Regions from separate parts of the Streptomyces sp. NPDC101178 genome, predicted to be linked through region 1. Evidence: riboswitches for the same ligand, from Rfam matches in the RefSeq annotation. Region 1 holds a riboswitch; each other region holds the start of a gene.
The links. A riboswitch is a leader RNA that binds a small molecule or an ion and turns the genes downstream of it on or off. The one in region 1 is predicted to bind cobalamin.
Positions count from the first base shown of each region.

Region 1 (2,189 bases):
GGACCGCTTCCAGCCGCCGAACGTGTGGTACGCCACCGGCACCGGGATCGGCACGTTGACACCGACCATGCCGGTGTCGACCCGGCGGGTGAAGTCGCGGGCGATGTCGCCGTCCCGGGTGAAGAGCGCCACGCCGTTGCCGTACGCGTGCTCCGAAGGCAGCCGCAGCGCCTCCTCGTAGTCCGCCGCACGCACCACGGAGACCACCGGGCCGAAGATCTCCTCCTGGTAGATCCGCATGTCCGGGGTGACCCGGTCGAAGAGCGAGGCGCCCGCGAAAAAGCCGTCCTCGTGGCCTTCGAGGGTGAAGTCCCTTCCGTCCACGACCAGTTCGGCCCCCTCCTCCACGCCGAGGTCGACATAGCCGCGCACCCGGTCCACCGCGTCCCGGCCCACCAGCGGCCCGAAGTCGGCGTCCGGGTCGTCCGAGCGGCCGATCCGCAGGCCGGCGATCCGCTCGGTGAGCTTGGCCACCAGCGCGTCGGCGGTCTCCGCACCCACCGGTACGGCCACCGAGATCGCCATGCACCGCTCGCCCGCCGAGCCGTACCCGGCGCCGATCAGCGCGTCCACCGCCTGGTCCAGATCGGCGTCCGGCATCACGATCATGTGGTTCTTCGCCCCGCCGAAACACTGCGCCCGCTTGCCGTGAGCGGCGGCCGTCGCGTAGATGTGCGCGGCGATCGGCGTCGAGCCGACGAAGCCGAGCGCCTTGACGCGCGGGTCCTCCAGCAGTGTGTCCACGGCCTCCTTGCCGCCGTTGACGACGTTCAGCACGCCCGGCGGAAGCCCGGCCTCCAGGAAGAGTTCGGCCAGCCGCAGCGGCACCGACGGGTCCCGCTCGGACGGCTTGAGGATGAAGGCGTTACCACAGGCCAGAGCGGGTGCGGCCTTCCACAGCGGGATCATCGCCGGGAAGTTGAACGGGGTGATGCCGGCGACCACACCGAGCGGCCTGCGCAGCGAGTGGACATCGATCCCGGCGCCCGCGTTGTCGCTGAACTCGCCCTTCACCAGGTGCGGCACACCGGCGGCGAACTCCACCACGTCCAGGCCGCGTGCGAGGTCACCGTGCGCGTCGGCCACGGTCTTGCCGTGCTCGGAGGAGAGCAGCCGGGCCAGGGAGTCCTTCTCCTGCTCGACCAGCTGGAGGAAGCGCAGCAGGACGCGGGCCCGGCGCTGCGGGTTCCACTCGCCCCACTCCAGCTGCGCCTGCGCCGCGTCGGTGATGGCCGCCTCGGTCTCGGACCGGCCGGCCAGCGGCACCCGGGCTTGGACCCGGCCGGTGTTGGGGTCGTACACATCGCCGTACGTGCCCGAGGTGCCGGGCGTGCGCTTGCCGCCGATGAAATGGGTGAGTTCGCGGACCATGGAAAGCCTGCTCTCGTCGGTGAGATCGTCAGGTGAGATCCGGGGATGGCGCACGGGCCCCCGCCACCGCGCGGCGCACCGGTCGGGTGCGCGCGGGGGCGTGGAAGGGCTCGCCGTCGGGGGGACGCGGAGGGCGGAGGCCGTCAGGGGGCGGGGAGAACCGCTCGCCGGGACGGGCCTGCGGGGCCGTGGGTGCGGACCGGTGCCATGCGTGTCTGCTCCATCCTCGTGGAAACACGGAACAATCCCGTGGCCGGTATCCTGACTCCCGGATCAGCGCGCGTCCTCGTGCCTTCCCGACGGCGCCTTCACCGTCAGTGGCGTGTTGTGCGAGGACGAACTCCCCGGTCACAGTGGCGGGACCGCGCCGGAATCGCACCGGCTTCCCTGACACCACGGGCCTTCGAGGCGCCCGGCACCAGGCCGGTCGCCCCTCTGCTCACGAACATATAGTTGGACGTCCTAGTAAGTCCACCCCGCCTCGCGCCGGCCCGCCCTCGGGCCCGGCACGATCGCGCGCCCCGCTCCTGGCATGATCGGCCGACATGAGCGACGCACCACGCCACATCCTCGTCATCGGCATGGGAGCCGGCGACCCCGACCACCTGACCCTCGCCGCGATCAAGGCCATGCGCAGGGCCCAGGTCTTCTTCGTGCTCGGCAAGGGCCGGGAGAAGGAGTCCCTGACCCGGCTGCGGCGGGACATCCTGGCCGAGCACCTGGACGGCCCCTACCGGGTCGTCGAGGCCGAGGATCCCTGGCGGGACCGCACCCAGGGCGACCGGGGCCGCTACACCACGGCGGTCCACGACTGGCGC
Region 1 covers NZ_JBIWOZ010000007.1:7,303-9,491, reverse strand. The annotation lists gene ACIRR8_RS20490 (CoA-acylating methylmalonate-semialdehyde dehydrogenase) at 1-1,371, opposite strand, end outside; cobalamin riboswitch at 1,605-1,784, opposite strand; gene cobF (precorrin-6A synthase (deacetylating)) at 1,917-2,189, shown strand, end outside.

Region 2 (2,189 bases), on a different contig from region 1:
CCCACAGGTCGACCAGCTCGGGCACGTCGGCGGGGGAGAAGAGCGACCACTCGGTGTCCGCGTCGACGCGGCGCATGAACTCGTCCGGGATCCAGTGCGCCAGGTTCAGGTTGTGCGTACGCCGCTGGTCCTCACCGGTGTTGTCGCGGAGCTCCAGGAACTCCTCGATGTCCGCGTGCCAGGTCTCCAGATAGACCGCCGCCGCGCCCTTGCGCCGGCCGCCCTGGTTCACCGCCGCCACGGAGGCGTCCAGCGTCTTGAGGAACGGCACGATGCCGTTGGAGTGGCCGTTGGTGCCCCGGATCAGCGAACCGCGGGCGCGGATACGGGAGTAGGAGAGGCCGATGCCGCCCGCGTGCTTCGAGAGGCGCGCCACCTGGTGGTAGCGGTCGTAGATCGAGTCCAGCTCGTCCTTGGGCGAGTCCAGCAGGTAGCAGGAGGACATCTGCGGGTGCCGGGTGCCGGAGTTGAAGAGCGTGGGGGAGGAGGGGAGGTAGTCCAGCTTGCTCATCAGCCCGTAGAGCGCGGTGACCTCGTCCAGCGCCCGCACCGACTCGTCCTCGGCGAGGCCCGCGGCCACCCGCAGCATGAAGTGCTGCGGGGTCTCGATGACCTGGCGGGTGATCGGGTGGCGCAGCAGGTAACGGCTGTGCAGCGTACGGAGACCGAAGTAGCCGAACCGGTCGTCCGCGCCCTCCGCCAGCGTCCGCTCCACCAGCGCGTCCAGCGCCTTCGCGTGCAGCTCCACGAAGGCGGCCGTGCGGTCCGCGATCAGCCCCTCGCGGTGGCCCACGGCGACCGAGGCGGAGAAGGAGGTGGCGCCCTGGCCCGCGGCCTCGTCGGCGATCGTACGGGTCAGCAGCCGGGCGGCGAGTTTGGAGTACGCCGGGTCCTCGGAGATCAGACCCGCCGCCGCCTCGGTGGCCAGCGAGCGCAGCTCGGCCTCGTCGGAGCGGGCGTTGCGCCCACGCAGAGCGGAGGCGGCGACCCGTCCGGGATCGGTGTCGGGCAGATCGACGGTGAGGTCGGTCAGGGTCCGCAACAGGGCGGTCCCGGGTCCGTCGTTCGTGCCTTCGCCGGACGTGGTGGAGGCAGCGGATTCGGTGGCTGAAACCGGATCGGCGGGCGCGATGGTCACTGGGCTTTCCCTCGCTCGGCTGGGGCCGGCGGCGAGCGGGGAAACCGGGCAGCACGATGCCCTTCGGGGCAGCACTGCTCACGGCGTCCACCGGCCCATCCGCGAGGCCCGGACGTCTGGCGTCCGGTTCGGTCGAGCCGGACGCGCTGTCGACAGGTCTTCGGACTTCGGGTGTGCAAAGCACACTGATCACACCGTTGCGGGACAGTTCCGGATTCGCACCGGATTCCCCTGCGGCGACAGCGAGGTCGAGCATACATGTGGGGGCCGCCAGATGATGCGGCCCCCACATGTTGTGTCGCGTCGATTTCATACGCCCCTCAGGAGACCGCCTCCAGCTCCAGCCGGAAGGTCATGAGGCGCAGGCCCGGCACCGGCTCCCAGTCCCGCTCAGGGGTCCGCAGAAAGCCGAGCCGACGGTAGATCCCATGGGCCGGGAGCATGGCCGGCTGCGTCGACAGCACCAGAGCCCGGACACCTTCGGCGGACCGGGCCCGCTCGACGCACGCCCGTACGAGCGCCTCTCCCACGCCCCGTCCGCGCCCCGCGCGGGCCACGGCCAGCATCCGGAACTCGGCCTCGTCCGGACCGGAGATTTCGCGCCACGGAGTGCCGGGAGCGGCATACGTCACACCACCGAGCACCACCCCGTCCGCGTCGAGCGCCACGAGCACCTCGGCCTCGGCCGCCCGCCGCTCCACCGCCCGCAGTTCGAGGAGGTACGGGTCCTGCGGGCCGTCCAGCAGCCCATCGCCGAGATACGCCTCGGCGATGATCCCGCCGAGTACGGCGTACTCGGCGGGCTCCGCCACTCTGATCGTCAGATCCATCAGCCGCTCGCTCCCACTTCGTTGTCCGGCGCGCCGTCGCCCACCGGCGGCAGGTCGCCGCGCTCGACCGGCTGCTGCCCGGAGCCGTCACCGGCGGGCGGCAGCACCCGGTCCAGCTCGTGGTCGTCGGCGCGGTGGGCGGCCAGCGCCGCCGACCGCAGTGTCGCCCGGTCCACCTGCTCGCGCGCCCCGCTCACCGTGATCACGAGACCGTCCTGCTC
Region 2 covers NZ_JBIWOZ010000002.1:606,872-609,060, reverse strand. The annotation lists gene ACIRR8_RS06835 (ribonucleoside-diphosphate reductase subunit alpha) at 1-1,138, opposite strand, end outside; cobalamin riboswitch at 1,272-1,406, opposite strand; gene ACIRR8_RS06830 (GNAT family N-acetyltransferase) at 1,459-1,968, opposite strand; gene ACIRR8_RS06825 (hypothetical protein) at 1,968-2,189, opposite strand, start outside.
Region 2: linked by a shared signal. The riboswitch ahead of ACIRR8_RS06835 (ribonucleoside-diphosphate reductase subunit alpha) and the one ahead of ACIRR8_RS20490 (CoA-acylating methylmalonate-semialdehyde dehydrogenase) in region 1 are both predicted to bind cobalamin.

Region 3 (2,189 bases), on a different contig from region 1:
CGACGAGCCGCAGGGCGTCGTCACCACCGCCATGGCCGCGGTCGCCCCGCCGCCCACCGCCGGTGCGGTCGCCGAGCTCTCGACCACCATCCCGGCCCCGGCCTCCGACGACACGCCCCGCCCCACGGCCACGGTGTAAGGACAGATCCGTATGAAAATCGACTGGGCAGCACTCGCCTCCGTCTTCGGTGTCAGTCTCGTGGTCACCGTCGCACTGGTCGGCGTCTTCACCCTGGGCATCGTCGCCCTCTCCAAGCTGTCGGCCCCGGCCGGCAGTGCCACCGGTGCCACCGGCGGTTCGGCCGCACTGGCGCGCACCGGCGCCTACGCCGCCTTCGCGGCGTGCGTGGCGGCGGTCGCGTACGGGATCTATCTGATCGTCGCCTGACCGCACCTCGACGCGTTCCTCCGGGCCGGACACACCACCGTGTGTCCGGCCCGATGTGCGTCTGCGCACACCGGCCCTTCGCAGGTCAACAGCAAGTTGACGGCCGTTCTCGCAGCGTGGTGGACTGCCGGAGCCATTTACGGCGACAGAAGAGGAAGCCGGTGCGAATCCGGCGCGGTCCCGCCACTGTCACCGGGGAGCACTCCCCCACACCGGATGTCACGGCCCTCCTGACCGAGGGCTGGAAGGCCGGGGGAACTGCGGATCCGGAAGCCAGGAGACTCTTGTCGCCGGTCACGTCGAACCAGGGCGCGGACCCTGAGTGAGGACATAAGCCATGCCCGGCCGCCGTGCGCCGCATCCTGTGCCTCTTCCCGTGGTTCTCGCGGTACCTCTCGCGCTACCTCTTCGTGCCGGAACGCCCCTGCCCACGGCAGGTTGAACCGTGCGTGTCGATCGCGTTTTCGCGTACGGCGCCACCGCCGGGCTGATCGCCGACGCGGCTCTCGGCGACCCGCGCCGGGGCCATCCCGTCGCCGGTTTCGGCCGGGCGGCCGCGCGGGTGGAGTCCCTGCTGTGGCGGGACGACCGGGGCCGGGGCGCGCTGCACACGCTGCTCTGCGCCGGAGGCGCCGTGGGAGCCGCCGCGCTGGCCGCCCGTGCCGTACGGAACCGTCCCGCGCTCGCCGTCGCGCTGACGGCCGCCACCACCTGGTCGGTCGTCGGCGGTACGTCGCTGGGCCGGGAGGCCCGCGCCATCGGAGGCGCGCTGGCCGCCGGGGACCTGGAGCTGGCCCGGGAGCGGCTGCCGCACCTGTGCGGGCGTGATCCGCAGGCCCTGGACGGGCCGCAGATCGCCCGCGCGGTCGTGGAGTCGGTCGCGGAGAACACCTCGGACGCCGTCGTCGGCGCGCTGGTGTGGGGCGCGATCGGCGGGGTGCCGGGGCTCGTCGGCTTCCGGGCCGTGAACACGCTCGACGCGATGGTCGGCCACAAGTCGCCCCGCCACCGGCGTTACGGCTGGGCCTCGGCCCGCCTGGACGACGTGGCGGGATGGCCCGGCGCACGGCTGACGGCCGCGCTGGCCGTGGTGGCCGGCGGGCGGCCCGTGGAGGCCGTACGCGCCTGGAAGGCGGACGCGGGGCGCCATCCGAGCCCGAACGCGGGGCCGGTGGAGGCCGCGTTCGCGGGAGCGCTCGGCGTACGGCTCGGCGGGACGCTGGCGTACGCCGGGCGCGTCGAACACCGGCCGGTGCTGAACGGTGCGTCGGGCCAGGAGGTCCGGAGCGCCGACATCGAGCGCGCCGTGCGGCTGTCGCGGCGGGTGAGCGTGCTGGCCCTCGGCGTGTGCGTGGCGGGCAGGTCGGTCGCGGGGCGCCTGGTCGCGGGACGGTTGTCGGCAGGACAGAGGCGGGGACGGGCATGAGTGGTGGGCTGCTGGTCGCGGGGACGACCTCGGACGCGGGCAAGAGCGTCGTCACGGCGGGCATCTGCCGCTGGCTGGTGCGCCGGGGAGTGAAGGTCGCGCCGTTCAAGGCGCAGAACATGTCCCTCAACTCCTTCGTGACCCGTGAGGGCGCGGAGATCGGACGCGCGCAGGCCATGCAGGCACAGGCCGCCCGGGTCGAGCCGACCGCGCTGATGAACCCGGTGTTGCTCAAGCCCGGCAGCGACCGCTCCAGCCAGGTCGTCCTGATGGGCAAGCCGGTCGGCGAGATAAGCGCCCGTGGGTACCACGGCGGCCGGCAGGAGGCGCTGCTCGGGACGGTCACGGACTGTCTGGAGCAGCTCCGGTCGGCCT
Region 3 covers NZ_JBIWOZ010000011.1:55,096-57,284, forward strand. The annotation lists gene ACIRR8_RS27645 (anion permease) at 1-139, shown strand, start outside; gene ACIRR8_RS27650 (hypothetical protein) at 152-388, shown strand; cobalamin riboswitch at 538-672, shown strand; gene ACIRR8_RS27655 (cobalamin biosynthesis protein) at 834-1,814, shown strand; gene ACIRR8_RS27660 (cobyric acid synthase) at 1,811-2,189, shown strand, end outside.
Region 3: linked by a shared signal. The riboswitch ahead of ACIRR8_RS27655 (cobalamin biosynthesis protein) and the one ahead of ACIRR8_RS20490 (CoA-acylating methylmalonate-semialdehyde dehydrogenase) in region 1 are both predicted to bind cobalamin.

Region 4 (2,189 bases), on a different contig from region 1:
TTCCAGATGATGCCGTCCCGGATCGGGCTCAGCTCCGATCCGCCGAAGCCCAGATGGGAGGCGACGGCGGACCAGACGTCCGGGACGGAGATCCTGGCCGGGCCGATCGTGACGGCGACGGCTACGGAGAGCAGCAGGAGCAGGAGTCCGCCGGTCCAGATCAGCGCCTGCACCGGCACGCCGACCCGCCGTACGTCAGCGGGCCGCTCCACCGTCGGGCTGCCGCTACTCACCCCGCGCGCCTTCACCGTCGGATTCCCGCCGCTCACCCCGCGAGCCCGAAGGCGCGCAGCCCGGCGGCGACGCGCTCAAGTCCCTCGACCGTCCGGATGGTGGGGTTCATGGCCTGGCCGCTGAGCAGCACGTACCGGCGGTTCTTGACGGCGTCCATGGTCTTGGTGACCGGGTTGGACTCCAGGAACTCGATCTTCTTCTCGGCGCTCTCGGCCGTCTGCATGGTGCGGCTCAGGTCGCCGATGACCAGGACGTCGGGGTTGCGGTCGGCGACGGTCTCCCAGCTGATCTGGGGCCATTCGTCGTGGGTGTCGTCGAAGACGTTCTTCGCGCCGAGCTCCTTGGTGATGACACCCGGCGCGCCGCAGCAGCCGGCGAGGTAGGGGGCCTTGGAGTCGGAGAACCAGTAGAGGAGCGAGGCGTCCGAGGCGTCGATGCCGTCGGTGGCCTTCGCCACCCTCGCCCGGAGCTTCTTCACCAGGGCGTCACCGCGCTCGGGGACGCCGAACACCTGGGAGAGTTCGCGGACTTCGGTGTAGACGCTGTCCATGGTGAGGGGTGCTGTACGGGCTCCGTCACCGCCGCCGCTGTTGTCCTTGCCGGTGCAGTCGGCGGGCGAGATGTAGGTGGGGACGCCGAGCTTCTCGAACTGTTCGCGTGGGGCGACGCCGCCCTTGGCGAGGGTGGAGGCGAAGGAGGCGGAGAGGAAGTCGGGCTCCTTGTCGAGGACCTTCTCGGATGAGGGCCGGTTCTCCGATATGCGCTCGACGCCCGCGTTGGCCTTCTCCAGGCCCTTCATGACCGGGTCGCTCCAGGTGGCGGTGGCCGCGAGCCGGTCGGCGAGGCCGAGCGACAGGAGGATCTCCGTCGATCCCTGGTCCACCGAGACGGCCTGCCGCGGTGGCGCCTTCACGGTGACGGTGCGCCCGCAGTTCTTCAGGGTGAGCGGGAAGCCTTCGGCCTTGGCGGCGCTGCCGCCGCCGTCACCGGAGGAGGAGGCTCCACTTCCGCCGCAGGCGGTGAGGAGGACGGCGCCGGCCGCGAGGAGGGCGGCGGTGCGTATCGGGGCGGGGGTGGCCATGGGCAGCACGGAGGACCTCGGTGTCTCTGGGCCCAGCCGCGGAGCCCGTCGTACGGTCCCGTGCCCCGGGTGCGGAGCACGGGTGCCAGCAGGTCTTCGGACTCGGGTTCGTCCGGGCGGGACGCCTTCCCGGAGCGCGTGTGCTCCAGTGGCCGTGGCCCCGCCCGTCCCCCTCACCGCTGCGCGTCAGTTCCGGTCTCGCACCGGATTCCCTGACCCCGTCGCTGGGGTTCGACTGGCCCCGGCAAGCTATCACGGGTCTTCGCGCAGCTCAGAGCCGGTGCGGGACCGCTTCATCGGTCGGGCCGGTGCGGCGCGGGATCGTCCCGCCGCACCGGCCCGGCCCACCTCTACGGCGCTTGCAGCGCGATCACCGCGTTCTGTCCGCCGAAGCCGAAGGAGTGGCTGACGGCCCGTCGTACGGGCACCTCACGCGGTGCCTTGGTGACGCAGTCGATGGCGAACCCGGGGTCCGGGGCGTCCAGGTTGGCGATCGGTGGGACGATGCCGTGCTGGAGCGTCAGGACGGTCAGTCCCGCCTCGATGGCTCCGGCCGCTCCCATGCAGTGGCCCAGGACACCCTTGGGAGCGGTGACGGGCGGCCGGTGCGGGTAGGCCCGGCCGATGAGAGCGGCTTCCGTCGCGTCGTTCAGCGGGGTCGAGGTGCCGTGCGCGTTGACGTGGTCGACGTCCTCGGCGCGCCAGCCCGCGTCCCTCAGCGCCGCGTCGACGGCGGCCTCGGCGACCGCACCGGAGGGGTGCGGGGAGGTCGGGTGGTGGGCGTCGGTCGTGGCGCCGGTGCCGGCGAGCAGCGCACGGGGGGCCGCCCCTCTGGCCCGGGCGTCCTCGGCCCGTTCCAGGACCATGATCGCGG
Region 4 covers NZ_JBIWOZ010000006.1:410,149-412,337, forward strand. The annotation lists gene ACIRR8_RS19990 (FecCD family ABC transporter permease) at 1-212, opposite strand, end outside; gene ACIRR8_RS19995 (ABC transporter substrate-binding protein) at 266-1,324, opposite strand; cobalamin riboswitch at 1,385-1,570, opposite strand; gene ACIRR8_RS20000 (beta-ketoacyl-[acyl-carrier-protein] synthase family protein) at 1,666-2,189, opposite strand, start outside.
Region 4: linked by a shared signal. The riboswitch ahead of ACIRR8_RS19995 (ABC transporter substrate-binding protein) and the one ahead of ACIRR8_RS20490 (CoA-acylating methylmalonate-semialdehyde dehydrogenase) in region 1 are both predicted to bind cobalamin.